DNA from 4 places in the Serratia sp. LSHTC3 genome. Region 2 is predicted to be linked to each of the others. Evidence: predicted binding sites of a transcription regulator. Region 2 holds the regulator's gene; each other region holds the start of a gene.
What was found. Region 2 encodes LexA, which represses DNA repair genes until DNA is damaged. Its sites were predicted from a motif close to TNCTGTATGTACATACAGNA; they were not measured.

Region 1: the regulator LexA is predicted to act here: its motif matches at 3,635-3,654, upstream of sulA (SOS-induced cell division inhibitor SulA).
Region 3: the regulator LexA is predicted to act here: its motif matches at 1,522-1,541, upstream of uvrB (excinuclease ABC subunit UvrB).
Region 4: the regulator LexA is predicted to act here: its motif matches at 1,942-1,961, upstream of mutH (DNA mismatch repair endonuclease MutH).

Annotation. Positions count from the first base shown of each region.
Region 1 is NZ_JBXUNP010000002.1:528,535-534,083, forward strand. It holds gene AC2CGI_RS09660 (AAA family ATPase) at 1-900, opposite strand, end outside; gene matP (macrodomain Ter protein MatP) at 1,111-1,569, shown strand; gene ompA (porin OmpA) at 1,672-2,751, opposite strand; gene sulA (SOS-induced cell division inhibitor SulA) at 3,108-3,614, opposite strand; gene AC2CGI_RS09680 (TfoX/Sxy family DNA transformation protein) at 3,844-4,500, shown strand; gene yccS (YccS family putative transporter) at 4,505-5,549, opposite strand, start outside.
Region 2 is NZ_JBXUNP010000004.1:510,791-516,339, reverse strand. It holds gene plsB (glycerol-3-phosphate 1-O-acyltransferase PlsB) at 1-2,215, opposite strand, end outside; gene AC2CGI_RS18080 (diacylglycerol kinase) at 2,364-2,732, shown strand; gene lexA (transcriptional repressor LexA) at 2,835-3,443, shown strand; gene dinF (MATE family efflux transporter DinF) at 3,547-4,884, shown strand; gene AC2CGI_RS18065 (CsbD family protein) at 5,200-5,409, shown strand; gene zur (zinc uptake transcriptional repressor Zur) at 5,512-5,549, opposite strand, start outside.
Region 3 is NZ_JBXUNP010000002.1:40,042-45,590, forward strand. It holds gene AC2CGI_RS07395 (ATP-binding cassette domain-containing protein) at 1-542, opposite strand, end outside; gene uvrB (excinuclease ABC subunit UvrB) at 1,650-3,662, shown strand; gene AC2CGI_RS07405 (VF530 family protein) at 3,763-4,029, shown strand; gene AC2CGI_RS07410 (gluconeogenesis factor YvcK family protein) at 4,036-4,953, opposite strand; molybdenum cofactor riboswitch at 5,214-5,358, shown strand; gene moaA (GTP 3',8-cyclase MoaA) at 5,345-5,549, shown strand, end outside.
Region 4 is NZ_JBXUNP010000004.1:18,722-24,270, reverse strand. It holds gene AC2CGI_RS15770 (YgdI/YgdR family lipoprotein) at 33-251, opposite strand; gene AC2CGI_RS15765 (TerC family protein) at 406-1,122, opposite strand; gene mutH (DNA mismatch repair endonuclease MutH) at 1,223-1,909, opposite strand; gene rppH (RNA pyrophosphohydrolase) at 2,606-3,133, shown strand; gene ptsP (phosphoenolpyruvate--protein phosphotransferase) at 3,146-5,392, shown strand.

The sequences.
Region 1 (5,549 bases), on a different contig from region 2:
ATACAGTGCGGCTTCGGATAGCTGCTGGCCAAGCCAAACCGGCGAGAGTGGCAGAATGCCCTGATCGCCACTGTAACGCACAGCCTGGACGATCAGCGGCGGCCAGGCGTCGTTCGCCAGCATCGGCAATTGCTGGTCGGCAATCACGCCGTTGACGTAACCGCACCACTGCGTCATATCATCAACTTCAGTCAGCTGCAGATCGTCTTCGAATTCACCGTAGATCGCTTGTTCACTCAGTTCCGGCTCGATATCGTGAAAATCGGCCAGGCCGTGACGATCGCCGACTACAATCAGCCGCAGATCCAGCGGCATCGGTGGAATGGCTACCGGCAGCGGGCGGGTTTCGTCTGGCGAAACCCAGTGGAACTGGCGCTGGCCGATCATTTGCTTCAGCCGCAGCCACAGCAACGGCTGAGCAAGCAGCGCCCGCGCCGACAGAATCAGAATGCCGCCGTTGGCCTGGTGCACCAGACCCGGCTGCAGGGTAATGTCGCCATTGTGGATCCGTACGCAGCCAAACAGCTGTTCCGGTTCAATCCACTCCTGGAACAGACAAGCGCCGCCGGCGGCAAAAGGTTCATCGCCACGGCTGGCTGGCTCGACGCTGACCTTGCCATCCTGAATGACATAGTGGCTGCCGCGGCATGCCGTATTTTTCGGCAGCAGTGGTTTGACGGCGTGAGCGATCAGTTCCAGATACTCTCGCGTTTCTTGCGCTTTCAACAGCATGAAACGCGGTGGCGATTGGGGGTGGCAAAATAGCGTCAGGGCATTTTCCAGCCGAGGCTGAATGGCGGAAAAGGGCACGGGTGCCAACTGAGCGGCGGTATCAAATATCGCCTGATAAGGCGTTACGTCCGGCAATAAAGATTGCCATTCAAGTCGGTTATTGGTCAAAGTGTTAGATGCAATCGTTAAAAAGGGAAAGGGCGATTATACAAGAATAACGGCGGCTTGATACATGTGGAGTGCCAGTTGGCATCAGGGAGTTTGACATCGCGCGGTGACTGTGCAAAAAACAGTCTAAAAGACGGTTTAATTGCCGGGGAAATTCGGCGCAAAGCTGTTATGCTTATTTGAAGTTACGCGGTCACTGAAGAGCTCAAGATGAAATATCAGCAACTGGAAAATCTGGAGAGCGGTTGGAAATGGAAGTACCTGGTGAAAAAGCATCGGGAAGGGGAACTCATTACCCGCTACATTGAAAACAGCGCTGCTCAGGAGGCGGTTAACGAGCTGCTGAAGCTGGAAAATGAGCCGGTAAAGGTACTTGCATGGATTGCCGCTCATATGAATCCGGAACTGGATAACCGGATGAAACAAACGATCCGCGCCCGCCGCAAACGTCATTTTAACGCAGAACATCAGCATACGCGTAAAAAATCTATCGATCTGGAGTTTTTGGTTTGGCAACGATTGGCTGCCCTGGCGCGCCGCCGTGGCGTTACGCTGTCGGAAACCGTCGTGCAGCTTATCGAAGACGCTGAACGCAAAGAAAAGTATGCGAACCAGATGTCGTCGTTGAAAGAAGACTTGAAGGCGATTCTTGGCAAAGATCCCAAGTAAGCGCGTGAGAACGCCCCTATGGCGCCAGGCATTGAATGTTCTGGCAACAAGAGGACGAAAAAAAACCCCGCATTGGCGGGGTTTTTTATTAGGCGAGTAAACTTAGCCCTGAGGCTGAGTTACAACGTCTTTGATACCTTTAACTTCGATCTCTACGCGACGATCTGGTGCCAGGCAAGCGATCTGAGCTTTGGTAGCGCGGCCAGATTTGTAGCCACAGGTGTTGCCTGTAACTGCATCTGCTTCACCCATACCACGTGCAGAGATTTTGTCTGACGGGATACCTTTGGAGACCAGGTAGTCAACAACGCTCTGTGCGCGTTGTTCAGACAGTTTCTGGTTGTACTGGTCAGAACCAACGGCGTCGGTGTAACCCAGAACAACTACGGAGCCGTCTTTAGGATCCATGGAGCTCAGCTGGGTGTACAGCTGATCCAGAGCCTGCTGCCCTTCTGCTTTCAGAGTAGATTTGTTGAAGTTGAACAGCACGTCAGACTTCAGAGTGAAACGCTTGGTTTCAACAACTGGAGCTGGAGCCGGAGCTGGTGCTGGAGCAACTACGTCATCCTGACCGAAGCGGTAAGAAACGCCCAGGCTCAGCATGGTGTTGTCTGGACGTGCGCCAACGGTACCTGCGTCACCGATGTTGCTTACGAACTGGTAATCCAGGCGGGTAGCCCAGTTTTTGGTCAGTGCGTATTCAACACCAACAGCAGCCAGCGGAGAAACGCCGGTGTCGTGGTCGCTCAGACGCTGACCAGTACGGCCGTAGTTAGCTTTGGAGTCTGCACGCCATACCATACCACCCAGACGAGTGTAGATGTCCAGATCGTCAGCAATTGGGTAGCTCAGTTTAGCGGCCAGTTGAACGCCCTGCGCTTTGAAAGCACCGTTGTTCACGCTGCCTTTGTAAGGCATGCGGCCGAGCCAGTCATAGCCCAGCTCGAAGCCCAGGTATTGGTTTGCCTGGTAGCCCAGGAACGCGCCGGCACCCAGCTGATCTTTGTGGGTTGGGCCGTTGCCGATACCGTTCTGGTAACCGTTACCGTAGAAACCAGTGTCGTGGTACTGGGACCAGCCCAGTTTAGCACCGGTGTACCAGGTGTTATCTTTTGGAGCGGCTTGCGCTACGGTAGCGAAACCTGCCAGTGCCACTGCTAATGCGATAGCTGTCTTTTTCATTTTGCGCCTCGTTATCATCCAAATAGGCAATGAGCTTTAAAGCTGTTTAAGCCCTTGGTTAAATTCCTTCGCCAAGGTTTAAGCCCTCGTTTGTTACTCGCCAGTTTTTCTGACGTTATAGAGCAACCTTGGCGATGTAAAGTCTACAACGTGGCGCGAAAGTTACAAGTGTGATGTGATAAGGCTCTAAAAAAAAACGCGGAATCGTACATATTTGCTAACATTCTTAGCCTAAAAAAGCGGCGATTCATCGAGCGTTTTTGCCTGCCAAACCGCAGCCGGACTCGCTTTTTGCCTTCCCCCACAAAGGTTCCGCTTAGGGGGTGCGAAAATGATGGGAAAAATCCTAAATTTACTTAATGATACAAAGAAGAGTGAATTTTTAGGGTAGAACAGTGTCCGTGAGTCGGGCTAATGTCACGTTGAGGGCGCATGATAAACCCATAGGCATTACCCAATTCTGCCGCACGTCTTAATTTTAGACGATCCTCCTCCGTTAGCTCGGGCAACCAGCCGAGAACCACGCTGTAATTTCCCGTTTGCAGCGCTTTTTCCATCGCCTCGACCGTATTCACCGGGCTGATCTGGCTCAGTTGCACCATTTTATCTACAGGCAGACCGGATTGCTGCAGCCATTGCTTGCTTAATTTTTGCTGCGGCGTCAGCCACAGAAGCCAGCGAGACTGCTTGCCCAATTGCAGCAGCAGGGGCAACAGTAATTGAGCCACTGCGGGCTGGCGCTCGTTGTAAACAAGTTCACTGATCAAGCCATTCTCTTTGCCGATATCCGTGTTCTTCGCAACATTGCGCGTTGTATAAGAGCCATGGCCGAAATGAGGTTGGTAGAGTGATTGAGTACGCATAAAGTTCCCGCCCGTCGTGTTACTGTATGTTTATACAGTATCCCTGATTTAGGATAAGATCAACCCAAATTTTCGTAGCGGCTCGCATAATTGCGATCATTTTTTGTACTGGCGGTTTTTGTGATTGGCAGGCGGGCGGATAGTGCGTATTTTTCTAATTAGTTGTTCACGTTACTTTTTTCATTGATGAGAGAAATAATACGGCCAGAACCTAAAAAGGAGGAACGCTATGAAAAGGATGTCGACGAGAAGGATCGCGCAGGCTAAAAATTGCTTTGCGGCGCTGGGCGCCATCACAACACGATCACAGTTTGGCGGCTATGGGCTGCTGGCTGAAGGGATAATGTTTGCGGTGGTAGCGGAAGGGGAATTGTACTTGCGGGCTACGGCGAGCATGGAACCGGCCTTTCGCGCCCGGGGCATGGTCAATATGGTCTATTCCAAGCGCGGTGTGCCCATCACCTTGCGCTATTACTGGGTTGACGAGTCGCTGTGGCGGGAACGCAACGAGCTGGTAGGGTTGGCCTGGCAGGCCATCAGGGAAGCGCGCCGAGAGCAGCGGCTCAAGGCCGGCGATCACGGCAGATTGAAGGCGTTGCCAAATATAGATGTCAACATGGAGCGCTTGCTATGGCGAGCGGGTATTCGCAATGCCTATGACCTGCGGCTGCATGGCGCCAAACGTAGCTATCTTCGCCTGCTGCAACAGCAGACCAATCTGGGGTTGCGCGTGCTGCTGTCGCTGGGCGGCGCGATAGCCGGCTATCATCAGGCGGCATTGCCGACCGAATTGCGCAACGAACTGGTGCGCTGGTTCGATCATACGATGGCTATGCGCCGCCATGGGCATGAGCCAGTAGTTCAGGGCCCATCGAGCGGGCCCTGAATAATTAGGTTGCCTTATTGATTTGGGTATGGAGTGCGGTGAGTTCCGGCAGCAGCTCGAGCATTAGCCCCACCTGCTGCAAAACCAACTGTTCTTTGCTTTCAGGTTCCGGAACGGCTGTGCGAATGCGCTCCGCCAGCTGTTCCAGCGCTTGCGCAATGCGCTGGCTGTTCCGTTCTTCTTGATGTAAGGCGCCGTCCACGTAACACACGGCATCATTGAGCAGATCGAGTGTGGCAGGGGTATTCAACCGCTCGCGGTGCGCCCCCAACGCCGAGATATAACTCAGGAGAGTGTGGTTCAGGCAGAGCAGACGGAAGGCGGCTTCTTGCAACGCCTTGTCGGCCTTGGGATCGGCGGACATGTTGGAGATGACCGAAGCCAGTTCAGCATCGCTGTTGTGGGCATCTCGCCGCGCGATGCGGTAAGCGAGCCCGTTATCCTTACCCTGATGATATTGCACCAGAATGGCGTCCAGATAGCGACAGTTGGCATTCAGCGTTTTATCCACTATCGCCGGCAGTTGGCGGAACTTCCAGTCCGGCCAGATAAAGCTGACCGCCGCCCAGGCGATGGCGCAACCCAACAAGGTATCGTAAACGCGCGGGGCTGCTACTTCGAAACCTTCACCCAACAGGTTAAAGCACAGCAACACAAGCAGCGTAATGAACATCGTTGCATGGGCATACTGCACGGTGCGAAAAGCGAAGAACAGGACACCGGTGATGACGATCAACACCAGTTGTCCTTCCACGGAAGGCACGAAATAGAGGATTGGCAGGCCGATCAGGATACCGGCCAGAGTGCCGATGATGCGCAGCGCCAGGCGCCGGCGGGTTGCGTTGTAGTTCGGTTGGCAGACGAACAGGCTGGTCAACAGGATCCAGTAACCGTGTTGCATGCCGGTGAACTGGATGAAGGCGTAACCCACGCACAGCACTACCGACATGCGGATCGCATGGCGGAACAGGGCCGACTGCGGCGTCAAATGGCGGCTGATGCGCAGTCGGATGTCGCTCCAGCCGGTTAAGCGATCGTCGGCCAGGCTG
Region 2 (5,549 bases):
ACAGACGTTGCGCCATGATGCGGCTCTCTTTCTCCAGCGCGCCGCGGTTGATGCTCGGGTTGGCGCTGAGGATCGACATGGTGATGGCGTAGCGTTGCAGGGTTTCGCGCACCCCGGCGGCCAGCAGCTGCAGCGGGCGAATGCGCGCCGGGTTGAGCACCAGATCGTCGCCTTTGTCGCAGATCAGCTGTTGACGGATCAGCTCGTCGATCATCGGCCGCAGCACCTCCGGCAGCTGTTCCTTGTCGTTATGCAGGAACAGCTCGGCTTTCAGCATCGGGTAGATCATGCCGATCTGGCGCAGCAGCTCGGCGCGCGACACCCGGCGATGATGCATCACGATGCTGGCGATCAGCGACGGCAACACCAGCAGATGGTGGATGTTGTTGCGGTAATAGGTCATCAGCACCGCCTGCTCGCGCGGCAGGATGATGATGTCGCCGATGCTGTCCTTCTCCACCTCGAACTTGTTCATGTTCAGCGCGTGATCCAGCAGCTCATCCGGCGTTTGCGTCGGCACGGTGACGTCACGCGCGTAAGGCGCGTTGCGCATCAGCTGCAGGTAGCACTCGAGCTGCTCGACCAGCTGCTCGCGGGTCAGCGAACGCTGACGCGAGGCCAGCAGCGCGGTGGAACACAGGTTCATGGCGTTGGCTGCGGCGGCATTGTTGATGCGCACCATGATCTGGCCGGCCAGATCGTTGACCGTCGGCGTCAGCCAGCTTGGACGCTGAGCCTCGATCGGATCGATCGATTCGCGCCACTGCGGCACGTTCTGGTTGAGGTAAGCCGTCAATGGCAGCGGTTCGCCGAAGTTGACGTATCCCTGGCCCAGGTTGCGCAGCTTGCGCAGGCCGCGCAGCATCTGCGGCAGGCTCTCTTTTTCCTTGGTGGCGCCGCGCAGCTCTTTGGCGTAGGTACCCACTTCCATCACGTGTTCGTAACCGATGTAAATCGGCACCAGCGTGATCGGACGGGTGCCGCCGCGCAGCATCGCCTGGATGGTCATCGACAGGGTGCCGGTCTTCGGCTCCAGCAAACGCCCGGTGCGGGAACGGCCGCCTTCCACGAAATATTCCACCGAGTAACCGCGGGTGAACAGCTCGCCGAGGTATTCACGGAACACCGTCGAGTACAGCTTGTTGCCTTTAAAGGTGCGGCGGATGAAGAACGCGCCCAGGCGACGGAAGATCGGGCCCGCCGGCCAGAAGTTGAGGTTGATGCCCGCAGCGATGTGCGGCGGCACCAGGCCCTGGTGATACAGCACGTACGACAGCAGCAGATAGTCCATGTGGCTGCGGTGGCAGGGCACGTAGACGATCTCGTGGCCGTCCTGCGCCAGCTGGCGCACGCGCTCGGCGTTGGTGACGTTGATGCCCTGATACAGCCGGTTCCAGGTCCAGCTCAGCACGCGGTCGGACAGGCGCACGGTTTCGTAGGAGAAGTCGGCGGCGATCTCTTCCATCAGCGCGATGGCGTTCTGCTGGGCCTTCTCGTGCGAGATCTTCTTGCTGCGCGCTTCGTCCTCGACCGCTTTTTCGATCGCTTTGGACGCCAACAGCTTGTTGAACAGATCCTGACGGGCCGGCAGACTCGGGCCCACCGCGGCCAGGCGCTGACGCGAGAAGTGCATGCGCGCCACGCGCGCCAGTTTCTGCGCGATGGTTTTATCCGTGCCGTGTTCGGTAGCCATGCGGCGCAGCGACACGGTGTTGGAGAAACGCACGAAGCTGTCGCGGCCGAGCCACAGCACGGCGAAGAATTTCTGCACGCCGTTCAACAGACGCAGGTGCGGCGTGCCGTGGCCTTCGCGGCCCGGCGAACGGCCGAACATCACCGAAACCGGCAGCATCTGAATGTCGAGATCCGGGTTGCTGCGATGCAGATCCAGATAGTCGTGGAACAGCTTTACCGACTCTTCTTTTGGGGTGTAATAGCGGAATACGCGCGGGCCGTCGTGAATGAACACGTAGCTCGGCAGCACGGTGCCGTCGATCTCCAGCGAGTTGAGCGGATCGGGCAGATCCTGCGCCAGGCACTGGGTGCGCAGCGTCAGCAAATCCGCCTTGGAATTGTAAGGTAAAACATACAAAATCGGCCGTGAGGGATCCAACCCTAGCTCGGTAACCGGATCTGAAGGGATGACCTTACTTCTTACCAACAATTTAAGTGGTAAATTCAATATTTTATAATAAATTTTACGCCAACCTGACATAACAACGTGAAGCCTCTTGTTAGCAATGCGCCGCAAGCATACCAGAAACCGGGTAGCAGATCTGTGGTGTTCGAAAACCGAGAGCCGTCAGCGCGGACTGTTCTAGACTCTTTTTATTATGACCGACCTCTGAGAAAGGCACGAAAACATGGCAAACCAAGCAACCGGACTGACCCGCATCATCAAGGCAGCCGGCTATTCTTATAAAGGGCTATCCGCCGCCTGGCAGCACGAAGCGGCTTTCCGCCAGGAACTGGTGGTCACCCTTCTGGCTATCATACTGGCTGTCTGGCTGGATGTGGGTGCGATAGCGCGCATTTTATTGATCGGATCGGTAGCGCTGGTGATGATCGTCGAGATCCTGAACAGCGCGATCGAGGCGGTGGTGGATCGCATCGGCAGCGAACATCACGAGCTGTCCGGGCGGGCCAAGGACATGGGATCGGCGGCGGTGTCGCTGGCGATCGTGCTGGCGCTGTTCGTTTGGGGCACGGTCTTATGGCAGCATTTCGGCTGACGAAAAGCGCCTACTGACTGATTTTTATTTATTCTTCGGTTCCCAATCCGCGCTTACCTGTATATACTCACAGCAAGACTGTATAAACAAACAGGGGGCGGAATGAAAGCACTAACTACCAGACAGCAAGAGGTCTACGATCTGATTCGCGAGCACATTTCGCAAACGGGCATGCCACCAACGCGTGCCGAGATCGCGATGCGTCTGGGGTTCCGTTCGCCTAACGCCGCCGAAGAGCACCTGAAGGCGCTGGCACGCAAAGGCGTGATCGAAATCGTCTCCGGTGCCTCGCGCGGTATCCGTCTGCTGATGGAAGAAGAAGAAGGGCTGCCGCTGATCGGCCGCGTCGCCGCCGGCGAGCCGCTGCTGGCGCAGCAGCACATCGAAGGGCACTACCAGGTGGATCCTTCCCTGTTTAAACCGAGCGCCGATTTCCTGCTGCGGGTGAACGGCATGTCAATGCGCGACATCGGCATTCTGGATGGCGATCTGCTGGCGGTGCACAAAACGCAAGACGTGCGCAACGGCCAGGTCGTGGTCGCGCGGATCGAAGACGAAGTGACGGTCAAGCGCTTGAAAAAGCACGGCAACGTGGTTGAACTGCTGCCGGAGAACAACGAATTCCAACCGATCGTGGTCGATCTGCGTCAGCAGAATTTCACTATCGAAGGGCTGGCGGTCGGCGTGATCCGCAACGGCGACTGGATTTAATCGCCGCGCCATCACCGCCGCTCCCTGTATCAATCGCCCCTGTTTTGGGGCGTTTTTGTTTCTGACTTCGCCCTTTGTCACTCAGTCACAGGAACATCCCATCATGCGCCTGATTTCCGCTTTCACCAGCGACACCGATAAAGCCCTGTGGCGCCTCGCCCTGCCGATGATCTTCTCCAATATTACCGTGCCGCTGCTCGGGTTGGTGGACACCGCGGTGATCGGCCACCTCGACAGCCCCATTTATCTGGGGGGCGTGGCGATCGGTGCGGTGGCGACCAGCTTCCTGTTCATGCTGCTGCTGTTCCTGCGCATGAGCACTACCGGCCTGGCGGCGCAAGCGCTGGGGGCGCAGAACCCCCAGGCGCTGGCGCGCGCCTTTATGCAACCGCTGCTGCTGGCGCTGTTGGCCGGGGTGGCGATCGTCCTGCTGCGCTATCCGCTGATCGAACTGGCGCTGCGGATCGTCGGCGGCGATGCCGACGTGCTGGAACAGGCGCGGCGTTTTCTTGAGATCCGCTGGTTAAGCGCCCCGGCGGCGCTGGCCAACCTGGTGCTGCTGGGCTGGCTGCTTGGCGTACAGTACGTGCGGGCGCCGGTGATCCTGCTGATCGTCGGCAACCTGCTGAACATCGTGCTGGATATCTGGCTGGTGATGGGCCTGGGCTGGAATGTGCGGGGGGCGGCGGCGGCAACCGCCATCGCCGAATACGCTACGCTGCTGCTCGGCCTGTGGTTGGCGTGGCGGGTGATGCGCCTGCGCGGTATTACCCTGCAGATGCTGCGCCAGGCCTGGCGTGGCGATCTGCGTCGCCTGCTGGCGCTCAACCGCGACATCATGCTGCGCTCATTGTTGCTGCAACTGTGCTTTGCGTCGTTGACCATTTTCGGCGCTCGCCTGGGAAGCGAGGTGGTGGCGGTCAATGCGGTATTGATGAATCTGCTGACGTTCACCGCCTATGCGCTCGACGGTTTCGCTTATGCGGTGGAGGCTCATTCGGGCCACGCCTACGGCGCCCGGGACGACAGCCAACTGCGCAAAGTGTGGCATGCGGCCTGCAGGCAGGCAGGGCTGGTCGCGTTGGCCTTCGGCCTGGCGTATGCCGTTACCGGCCAGCAGATCGTGGCAGCCTTGACCTCTTTGCCGGAACTGCGTGCGTTGGCCGCCCATTATTTACCCTGGCAGGTCATTCTGCCGCTGGTTGGGGTGTGGTGCTATTTGCTGGACGGCATGTTTATCGGCGCCACGCGCGGCGCCGAGATGCGCAACAGCATGGCGGTGGCCGCGGCGGGATATGGTATTGCGCTGCTCAGCGTGCCGCTGCTTGGCAACCACGGGCTTTGGCTGGCGCTGGCGGTGTTTCTGGCGCTGCGCGGCCTGGCGTTGGGCTGGATTTGGCACCGTCACCAGGTGCGCGGCAGCTGGTTTACTGCCCATTAAACCGGACGTCTTGTTGGGTTAATGGTTAGTTTTTCTTATGATTTTGATCATGTTTGCTTACATGTTTTCAGCCTTGGTCTGTTCGCGTTAGTTCGTTGTTTGTTAGCGTTTTTTGTTTTTATCTTGTTTGTTAATGGTTTTTTATCCTGTGTTTTGGCTTTTTTATTTCCATGTTTAACTAGAATGAATCATGTGGCTGGTAAATGAAGGGGAGCGTTGCTTCTTAAGGTGAAGGGAGCATCAGCCAGAAAAACTTCTGGTTAACCCCGGCCGGCGACAGGGATCACTGATTCACCACAGGTTAACGGAGAGACTATGAATAAAGATCAAGCCGACGGTAACTGGAAGCAGCTGAAAGGCAAAGTGAAAGAGAAATGGGGCAAGCTGACCGATGACGATCTGACGGTCATCGAAGGGAAACGCGAACAGCTGGTCGGCAAAATTCAGGAGCGCTACGGTTACCAGAAAGAGGCGGCCGAAAAAGAGGTGAAGGCCTGGGAAGATCACACCAAACACCGCTGGTAACACGCAGGGCCGCCACTGACGGCGGCCGGCAACAGCGCAGGCCGGCGTTGCTCCATCCTCTGGCGCCCCGGCCGCAGGTACAGGGAAGTACCTGACTTCGTCTTACTTCTTCTTGATGGCGATGCTGTGATCGTGTTCGG
Region 3 (5,549 bases), on a different contig from region 2:
CGGATCACGTTGCCGATGTCGGCGGCGATCGACGGCGGCACGCCCGCCGTGGGTTCGTCGAGGATCAGCAGCGCCGGTTCCTGGGCCAACGCACGGCCGATCGCCAACTGGCGTTGGGCGCCTTCGCACAGATCGCCGGCGCGGCGGGTACGCATCTGGCGCAAATTGGGAAACAGGCTGTAGATCAGCGGCGGAATGCGGCGAGGGGCGCCGCGCACGGCCATCTGCGCCACCTGCAGATTCTCTTCCACGCTCAGCTGCGAGAAGAGTTGCCGCCCTTGCGGGACGTGGCTGATGCCGAGTGCGGCGCGGCGCTCCATCGGTTGCAGCAGAAGGTTTTGCGGCGGCTGATCTGCCGGCTGCCAGGTCATGCTGCCGCTCACTACCGGCAAATGCCCCATGATGCAGTTGACCAGCGTGGTCTTGCCCACGCCGTTGCGCCCGAGCAGCACGGTGCACTGGCCGCGCGGCAGCTCCAGGTTGATGTCCCACAGGGTGTGGTTTTGACCGTAGAATTGATTGACCGATCTCAGGCTCAGCATTTGGCATTCTCCTCATAGACGCTCGTTTCACTCGTTGGCGGGGGACAGCAAAGGCCGCATGCGCGGCGAATTTCCCGAGTGTGGCAATGTCTGGAACAAGATGCCGTCCGTCCGATGAGCCAGAGCAAGGTCTACGGTGGACGGAATGACAGTCAATATGTTGTTAAAAACGACGCTTGTGACGACTTGGTGTCGTTCTTGCGCTTTTACAGGCGATCGCACCGCGAGGGGTACACGCTGTGGCTGGCAGCGCATCACGCCGCCGCACCGCATTGATACGCAGGAAGATAAAGCAACTCTCAGGCCAGTTTTACCGCCGGGTGAAAACGGGGATTGTTATCGCCTTGTTAACCGCTAATCAGGCCTGACGCGCTCTGCCGCGGCGGCCTGAAAATACGCGGGGAAGTTAACCCGGACGTTTTTTGCACTCTTGTGGTGCTCTGCGGTGAGGGCGTGGTGCAAGGCATTGCGCCGCCGTCAAGCGCGATCCGCGAGAAAGGGGCCGATGCGATTTTGGCAATGGGGATTTTTAGTATTAATCGGCATAAACAAAGCGATATTTTTATGAAAAAATAACTAAAAAAGCCATTTTGGCGAGTGTAAAGGGCGAAAAGCTTTCTTTCTGTAACTCCCGCCCCGGGCGGGGCGGTGAGAGTTATCCACTATTCCTGTGGATAACCTTGTGCATTAGATTTAGAAAAACGCTGTAAAGCGAGAGCGGACGCGGGTTCTGTTCGCTTTGCCCGCATTCTCGTCTTTTTATTAAAAATGTTATATATCAATAGATTAATTAAAATCAATACACAAGGGTATTGATCAGGTCTCTATGTATGATTTTTCGACGCGGTGCTATCAATAAGTTAATTTTCGGCAAGTTCTGGGGATAAATCTGTTATTGACAATAAAAATGTCACCCGGCTGTAACCTCACGGTGCAACGGCATCGCCGCCGTGCCGGGCGCAGCGACGAATCCGCTTGAAGCTGGTTTTATATCCAGTATCATGGGCACTGGCGCAAATCGCCGACACTTTCCATAATTAGGGGCCATATCCGGCGCAGAGCCGGCTGGCCGCCTGAGCGCGCGCATCTCCACAGGGTAGCCGAGCAATGAGTAAACTTTTCAAACTGCATTCCGAGTTCAAACCGGCCGGCGATCAGCCGGAAGCCATCCGCAAGCTGGAAGAGGGGCTGGAAGACGGCCTGGCGCACCAGACGCTGCTGGGGGTCACCGGTTCGGGCAAGACATTCACCATCGCCAACGTGATAGCCGATCTGAATCGGCCGACCATGGTGCTGGCGCCGAACAAGACGCTGGCGGCGCAGCTGTACGGCGAGATGAAAGCGTTTTTCCCTGAGAATGCGGTGGAATACTTCGTCTCCTACTACGACTACTACCAGCCGGAAGCCTACGTGCCCAGCTCCGACACCTTCATTGAAAAAGACGCTTCGGTGAACGAGCACATCGAGCAGATGCGTCTTTCCGCCACCAAGGCGTTGCTGGAGCGGCGCGACGTGGTGGTGGTGGCGTCGGTGTCGGCGATATACGGTCTGGGCGATCCGGATCTTTACCTGAAGATGATGCTGCACCTGACCCAGGGGATGATCATCGATCAGCGCTCCATTTTGCGCCGCCTGGCGGAGCTGCAGTATTCCCGCAACGATCAGGCTTTCCAGCGCGCCACCTTCCGCGTGCGCGGCGAGGTGATCGACATCTTCCCGGCGGAATCGGACGAGCTGGCGCTGCGCGTCGAGCTGTTCGACGAAGAAGTGGAACGGCTGTCGCTGTTCGATCCGCTGACCGGGCAGATTGAGCAGGTGGTGCCGCGTTTTACCATTTACCCGAAGTCGCACTACGTGACGCCGCGCGAGCGGATCATGCAGGCGATGGAAGAGATCAAGGTCGATCTGGCGGACCGCCGCAAGGTGCTGCTGGCCAACAACAAGCTGCTGGAAGAGCAACGCCTGACGCAGCGCACCCAGTTCGATCTGGAGATGATGAACGAGCTGGGCTACTGCTCGGGCATCGAAAACTACTCGCGCTACCTTTCCGGGCGTGCCGAGGGCGAGCCGCCGCCGACGCTGTTCGACTACCTGCCGGCGGACGGCCTGCTGGTGGTCGACGAATCCCACGTCACCATTCCGCAGATCGGCGCGATGTTCAAAGGCGACCGCGCGCGCAAGGAAACGCTGGTGGAGTACGGCTTCCGTCTGCCGTCGGCGCTGGACAACCGCCCGCTGCGCTTCGAGGAGTTCGAGGCGCTGGCGCCGCAGACCATCTATGTTTCCGCCACGCCGGGCAAATATGAGCTGGAGAAATCCGGCGGCGATCTGATCGATCAGGTGGTGAGGCCGACCGGGCTGCTGGATCCGATCGTGGAAGTGCGGCCGGTCGCTACTCAGGTGGACGATCTGCTCTCCGAGATCCGCAAGCGCGCGGCGATCAACGAGCGCGTGCTGGTGACCACCCTGACCAAACGCATGGCGGAAGACCTGACCGAATACCTGGAAGAGCATGGCGAGCGCGTGCGCTACCTGCACTCGGATATCGATACCGTGGAGCGGGTCGAAATCATCCGTGACCTGCGTCTGGGCGAGTTTGACGTGCTGGTGGGTATCAACCTGCTGCGTGAGGGCCTCGACATGCCTGAGGTGTCGCTGGTGGCGATTCTGGACGCCGACAAGGAAGGCTTCCTGCGTTCCGAGCGTTCACTGATCCAGACCATCGGCCGCGCGGCGCGTAACCTGAACGGCAAGGCGATCCTGTATGGCGATCGCATCACCGATTCGATGGCCAAGGCGATCGGTGAAACCGAGCGGCGCCGCGCCAAGCAGCAGGCCTATAACGAAGTCAACGGCATCGTGCCGCAGGGGCTGAACAAGAAGATCGGCGATATTCTGCAGATCGGTCAGCCGGTCAACCGCGCCAAGGGGAAAGGCAGGAGCAAGGCGGCGGACGGTGGCGCTCAACTGCAGAACCTCACGCCGAAAGCGCTGGATCAGAAAATCCGCGATCTGGAGGCGCAGATGTACACCCATGCGCAGAACCTGGAGTTCGAGCAGGCGGCTGCGCTGCGCGACGAAATCCACCAGCTGCGCGAGCAGTTCATCGCGATTTCCTGACCGTTGGACGGCGCCCGCGCTGTGGGCGTCAAAATTCCTTGTCGGCCGCGTCAAAGCTGTTATGGTGTGCGGCCCGATTTGACCACGAAGAGTACCGAACATGAGCCAACACCAGTCTAAAGACCCGCTGCACGGCGTGACGCTGGAGCAACTGCTGAATAAACTGGTGGATCACTACGGTTGGTCCGAACTGGGCGCGCGCATTCGCATCAACTGTTTCCGCAGCGATCCGAGCATCAAGTCCAGTCTGAAGTTTTTGCGTCGCACGCCCTGGGCGCGCAAAGAGGTGGAAGATCTGTATATCGATATGGTCAGCCATCCCGCCCCGGCCAGCGATAACCCCTGGCTGCGCGGGCGCGACGGCTAAATTCGGTCAGCGGCGGGCAGCCAGCTCCACCAGCGCGTGATCCAGCGCCTGGCGCAGCAGCTGGCGATCGTGGCGGTAGGGGATGTCGCTCGCTTCCAGCGGCTGTTGAATCACCACCCGATCCTGCACTTCACTGGTGTCCACCGCCGGGCCGACAATCAGCGCATCGATCATCCGGCGGCCGATCTTCTCTTCCATCAGCGTCAGCTTATCCTTTAACGACAGTGCCGCGGCGGCCACGCTCAGTTCGCGGCCGAGGTTGCCGATATAGATCATGCTGGCGCTGCTGCGGCGCAGCGCCTGGGTGAGATCGTCCAGCAGCAGCAGCGGCATCAGGCTGGTGAGGAAACTGCCCGGCCCGATCAGGATCACGTCGGCTTGCGCGATGGCGTCCAGCGCTTCGCGCGTGGCGTTGACCGGGGGCGACAGCATCAGCTCCTGCGGCATAAGAGTCAGTTGGTCGACATTCACTTCACCGTAAACATGGTTGCCTTCGTGATCGTGCGCCATCAAATCCACCGGCTGCTCCGACATCGGGATCAGCGCCGCGTCCACCTTCAGCAGGCTGCGCACCAGGTTGATCGCTTCCAGCGGGCGCACGCTCAGGTGATCCAGCGCTTTCAACATCAGGTTGCCCAGGTTATGGCCGGCCAGTTCGCCGTTGCCGCTGAAGCGGTATTCGAACATCGCCGAGGCGACGCTCGGCTCGGTGATCAGCTGGTTGAGGCAGTTGCGGGTATCGCCCCAGGCAATGCCGCCTTCCGAACGGCGGATGCGGCCGGTGGAACCGCCGTTGTCGGTGGTGGTGACGATGCCGGTCAGGCGGGAGCCTAAGGACGACAGGGCCGACATCACACGGCCCAGACCGTGTCCGCCGCCCAACGCCACCACGCGGTCGAGATCGGCGAGGGTACGATTACGCATAAATTTCCTTACAAAGGGGCTGAACTGCCCGCATAAGGTAGCGGATCCGGCATAAAAACGCGATAAAGAGTGTCATTTGCGTGATTCTGGTCAATTCGTCCACGCAAGCGATGTTTATCATGGTTTACCCGAATAGACGGCGTCTAAAAACGCTGTATAGACAATTATATAGCGAATTAACGCGTTGGCTATCGTTGCCGATTAGCGCTAGAATTCTGCTGAAAACCACGGTTTCATTCCGGCTACTCAAGGTAGCGGGAAGAGAAATCAAACTCCTAGCCCCTGCGCCTACGTTGTTCATCCGGAACGATATGGCGCCTGGGCCGTGGCGAAGTCAGCCACCAGGGTGCAGAGGGGAAACGCTCGCATCTCCCGACTTTGGAAAGGTGTTATGGTACCGCAACTCATTGATGCTTATGAGCGCAAGTTCTATTACCTGCGCTTGTCGATCACCGACGTGTGCAACTTTCGTTGCACCTATTGTCTGCCCGATGGCTACAAGCCGAGCGGCAGCCCGAAAAGCTTCCTGTCGCTGGATGAAATCCGCCGCGTCAGCCGCGCGTTCGCCGAACTGGGCACCGAAAAGGTGCGCCTGA
Region 4 (5,549 bases), 490 kb from region 2:
CGCTTGAACGGGCGATAGCCGGCGAGCGGTGATTAGCGTTCGATAACCTGGGAAACCTGATCGCCGTTGATCTGGCGGTGGTTGCCTTTCTCGTCTTTATAACTGATGAGTCCGGTGTCTTCGTCGATCTCTGGTTTGCCTTGCGTCAGGATCATGTTGCCGTCTTTGGTCGCCATGACGTAGTCGCTGGAACATCCCGCCAAACCGGCCGCCATCACCAGCGCAGACACTGCCATTACCCACTTTTTCATCCTGCGGATCCTCGATTATGCAAAAACAATATTCTTTCAAGATTAGCAAACTCTTGGCCGGGGACGTCTCAGATAAGTCTTTATCTGATAAGAAAAACTGAAATGAGGGGGCAACGAAACGGCGGAAGCCGCCGATGGCGGCCTCCGCGCAGGGTTATTCCGGCGAACGATTTTTCTTGCTGCGCATCAGATTGAGCGCTTCTACCGACATGGAGAAGAACATGGCGAAGTAGATGTAGCCTTTCGGCACGTGCACCTGGAAGCTTTCCAGCATCAGCGTGAAGCCCACCAGGATCAGGAACGCCAGCGCCAGCATTTTCACCGACGGATGGCGGTTGACGAATTCGCCGATCGGCCGGGCGGCGAACATCATCACGCCGACGGCAATCACCACCGCCGCCATCATGATGAACAGGTGATCGGAAAGGCCCACGGCGGTAATCACCGAATCCAGACTGAAGATGATATCCAACAGCATGATCTGTACGATCGCGCCGAAGAAGCTGTGCACCTTGGTGTGGTGCTCTTCTTCCGACCCTTCGATGGTTTCGTGGATCTCTTTGCTGGCTTTCCAGATCAGGAACAGTCCCCCCAGCAGCAGGATCAGATCGCGGGCGGAAATGGCGTGATCCAGCACGGTGAACAGCGGGTGCGTCAAGCGGATCACCCAGGCGATGGAGGCCAGCAGCGCCAGGCGCATCAGCATGGCGGCGGCCAAGCCCATTCGGCGAGCTTTGTTCTGTTGCGCTTTGGGCAGCTTCGCCACCACCAGCGACAGAAAAATGATGTTATCAATACCCAGTACGATCTCAAGAATGGTTAGCGTACCTAACGCTAACCAGGCATTGGGATCCATAATCCATTCGAACATTGCCCGACACACCTTAATACTTAATAAATGCAAAGCGTGAATTATACGCGTTTATCGTGGCGCTGACAGGGCTAGCTAAACCAGAGTTAAACGAAATCGCTTAGATTGAGAAATGTCTTGCCAGCAGCGCGCCGGTAAAACCCTTTTTCAGATAGAAACCGCGCGGCAGCGTCATGATAGGTTGCCCCTGTTCGCCGATGGCTTCGGTGAGCGCCTTGTTGTTGGCCGCTTTGGGGCGCAGTTGCAGCACTTCGCCGTGGCGTGCGGTGATGCGTTCTACGTGACCGAGCACAATCAGATCCATCAGCTCTTCCCAATCGCGGCGCAGCATCTCTTCTTCAGCAAGGCTCGGGCTCCACAGCAGCGGCGAACCGACGCGGCGCTGCGCCAGAGGGATTTGCCGTTCGCCCTCTACCGGTATCCACAACACGCGCGCCAGCTTGTGGCGAACGTGGCTGCTGGCCCAGGTGACGCCGCTGTTGCCGGTGAGCGGGGCGACGCAGACGAAAGTGGTCTCCAGTGGTTTGCCGGCGGCGTCGACAGGAATGGTTTTCAGCTCAATGCCCAGCTCAGGAAAATCCTGTTCCGGTTTACTGCCGGCCATGGCGCCGAGGTACAGCTCCAGCAGCATGCCCACCCAGCCTTTATCGCGTTTCAGATCCTTGGGGATCGGCAACTGCGCGCGGGCGGCCAGTTCGCCAAAACTGAAGCCGGCCAGCGCCTGAGCGCGCTCGAACAGCTGCCGTTCATTTTCCGGCGGGGGCGGCAGAGGGGATAAAAACGCCATAAATCAAGCCTGTCGAATTTGGTTGAAAAACGTACTGCATAGATACACGGGAAACGCTAACCCCAGTCGCCTGGGGAAAAGAATAATAGTAGCATGATTTTACATGACTTTTTTTCTTTCCTTGCGCGGGCGACAATGCACTTGCGGGGCTTGTTCACCTGAAGCCACCGACAATAAACAGGATCTTACACCTATTTATCCACAGATTTATGGGATAACCCAAATTTTTACCGATCACTGGTTCAATTTACAGCCTTGACTCAGGCGGATTTTTACGAATTTGTCCGTTTTGTGCGTAACTTGCCCGGATAATCTGTGGATAAAAACGGCGTTGGTGGATCTTTCGCCAGGGTAAGATCCTTACCGTGCATAGATCACATTTTTGCCCTGTAAATCACTGTGGGATATTGGTTAACTTTATGTTTTTAAGCTTAATATTTGTTTTTAGGTATGAGGGGGGATTTTAGGGGGCGAGAGTTTTACCGGCTTATCCCTCGAGTTCTGCACACACCTATCCACAGAAAAAGTGAATAAAACCGGTCTGAAAGGCTGGGGTATGTTTATAACTTTGCCTATATCTGTGAGTTATCCCAATGTTATCCGGCCCGCAGCGCCGTAAAGCAGTGGTTTACCGCCTGTAGCTTGTGTGAAACAATCAGGACATCTATGCGAATTTAAGCTTATCGAGGTAGTCCGGTGATCGATGATGATGGCTACCGCCCGAATGTTGGTATCGTAATCTGTAATCGTCAGGGGCAGGTCCTATGGGCCCGCCGTTACGGTCAGCACTCCTGGCAGTTTCCCCAAGGTGGGATTAACCCTGGCGAAACTGCGGAGCAGGCGATGTACCGTGAGCTGTTCGAAGAAGTGGGGCTGAGTAAAAAGGATGTGCGCATCCTGGCTTCGACCCGCAACTGGTTGCGCTATAAATTGCCGAAACGTTTGGTGCGTTGGGACACAAAGCCGGTTTGTATCGGCCAAAAGCAAAAATGGTTTTTGTTGCAGCTACTGTGCAATGACGCTGATATCAATATGCAGCGCAGCAGCACGCCGGAGTTCGACGGTTGGCGCTGGGTGAGCTTCTGGTATCCGGTGCGCCAGGTGGTGTCGTTCAAACGCGACGTCTACCGCCGGGTGATGAAAGAATTCGCCGTGACCGTGATGCCGATGCAAGAGCAGGCGGCGCCGCGGCAGGCCCCCGCTTATCGCCGAAAGAGAGGTTAAGTTAAGCCGACTATGCTCACGCGCTTGCGAGAAATTGTAGAGAAGGTGGCCGCGGCGGCCAGTCTGACGGATGCGCTGGATCTGCTGGTCAATGAAACCTGTCTGGCGATGGACACCGAAGTGTGTTCCATCTACCTGGCGGACAACGATCGCCGCTGTTACTACCTGATGGCCACGCGCGGGCTGAAAAAGCCGCGTGGGCGCACTATCGCATTGGCGTTTGACGAGGGCGTCGTCGGGTTGGTCGGCCGCCGAGCCGAGCCTATCAACCTGGCCGATGCCCAAAGCCACCCCAGTTTTAAATACGTTCCGCAGGTGAAAGAGGATCGTTTCCGATCCTTCCTCGGGGTGCCGATCATTCATCGGCGCCAACTGCTGGGGGTGCTGGTGGTGCAGCAGCGCGAGCTGCGCCAGTTCGATGAAAGCGAAGAGTCTTTCATGGTCACCCTGGCCACGCAGATGGCCGGGATCCTGTCACAGTCGCAGCTCAACGCCATTTTCGGTCAGTATCGCCAAACGCGCGTGCGCGCGCTGGCGGCCTCGCCCGGCGTGGCGGTGGCGGAAGGGTGGCAGGACAGCAGCCAGCCTTCGCTCGATCAGGTTTACCGCGCGTCGACGCTGGACACCGCCAGCGAGCGCGAGCGCCTGACGCTGGCGCTGGAAGAGGCCGGCGCGGAGTTTCGCCGTTTCAGCAAGCGTTTTGCCGCCAGCTCGCAAAAAGAGAGCGCGGCGATCTTCGATCTTTATTCTCACCTGTTAAACGACGCTCGCCTCAAGCGCGAACTGTTCGCCGAAATCGACAACGGTTCGGTGGCGGAGTGGGCGGTGAAGCAGGTGATAGAAGCCTTTGCCGAACAATTCGCCAAACTGCAGGACACCTATATGCGCGAGCGCGGCAGCGACCTGCGCGCGCTGGGCCAACGCCTGCTGTTCCACCTCGACGACACCACCCAGGGCGCCACCCAGTGGCCGGCGCGTTTTGTGCTGGTGGCAGATGAGCTGACCGCGACATTGCTGGCCGAAGTGCCGCAGGATCGCCTGGTCGGCGTGGTGGTGCGCGACGGCGCCGCCAACTCGCATGCGGCGATTTTGGTGCGTGCGATGGGCGTGCCGACGGTGATGGGCGCCGACATCCAGCCTTCTCTGCTCAGCCAGCGGTTGCTGATCGTCGACGGTTATCGCGGTGAACTGCTGGTCGATCCTGAGCCGGTGTTGGTGCAGGAATACCAACGGCTGATCAGCGAAGAGCTGGAGTTGAGCAAGCTGGCGGAAGACGACGTCGAGCAGCCGGCGCAGTTGAAAAGCGGCGAACGCGTTCAGGTGATGCTGAACGCCGGCCTCAGCCCGGAACATGAACAGCTGTTGGGCGGCCGAGTGGATGGCGTGGGGTTGTACCGCACCGAAATCCCGTTCATGTTGCAAAGCGGTTTCCCGTCCGAAGAAGAACAGGTCGCGCAGTATCAAGGCATGCTGCAGCTCTATCCGAGCAAGCCGGTTACGCTGCGCACCCTGGATATCGGCGCCGACAAGCAACTGCCCTATATGCCGATCAGCGAAGAAAACCCTTGCCTGGGGTGGCGCGGCATCCGCATCACTCTGGATCAGCCGGAGATTTTTTTGATACAGGTGCGCGCTATGCTGCGCGCCAATGCCGGCACCGGCAACCTGGGCATTTTGCTGCCGATGGTCACCAGCCTGGAAGAGGTCGATGAGGCCAAGCGCTTGATTGACCGCGCCGGGCGCGAGGTGGAAGAGGTGCTTGGCTACGCGATCCCGAAACCGAAAATCGGCGTGATGCTGGAAGTGCCGTCGATGATTTTCCTGATCCCGCATTTGGCCGGGCGCGTCGACTTCATCTCGGTCGGCACCAACGATTTGACCCAGTACCTGCTGGCGGTGGATCGCAACAACACGCGGGTAGCCTCGCTTTACGACAGCCTGCATCCCGCGATGCTGCAGGTGCTGAAGCTGATCGCCGAACAGGGGAAAGCAGCCGGGCTGCAGCTTAGCCTGTGCGGTGAGTTGGCCGGCGATCCCATGGGCGCGCTGTTGTTGGTGGGCATGGGCTATCGCAATCTGAGCATGAATGGCCGCAGCGTGGCGCGCATCAAATACCTGCTGCGACATATCGACCTGGCCGACGCGGAAGTGTTGGCGCACCGGGTGTTGAACACCCAGATGACCACCGAAGTGCGCCATCTGGTGGCGGCGTTTATGGAGCGGCGCGGCATGGGCGGGCTGATCCGCGGGGGCCGATAACCGCCGCGCGGTGTGATTTTTTTACAGAACTTTTCCCGCGCTGCCGGCCCGGACCGCGCTAAGCCTATGTTATGATGCGCAACCTCAGCGCGACGCATGTTCGTCGTCTTGCAAACCGCAGCGGTCAACGCTGCCGTTTGAAAGGCGTGTGACAACC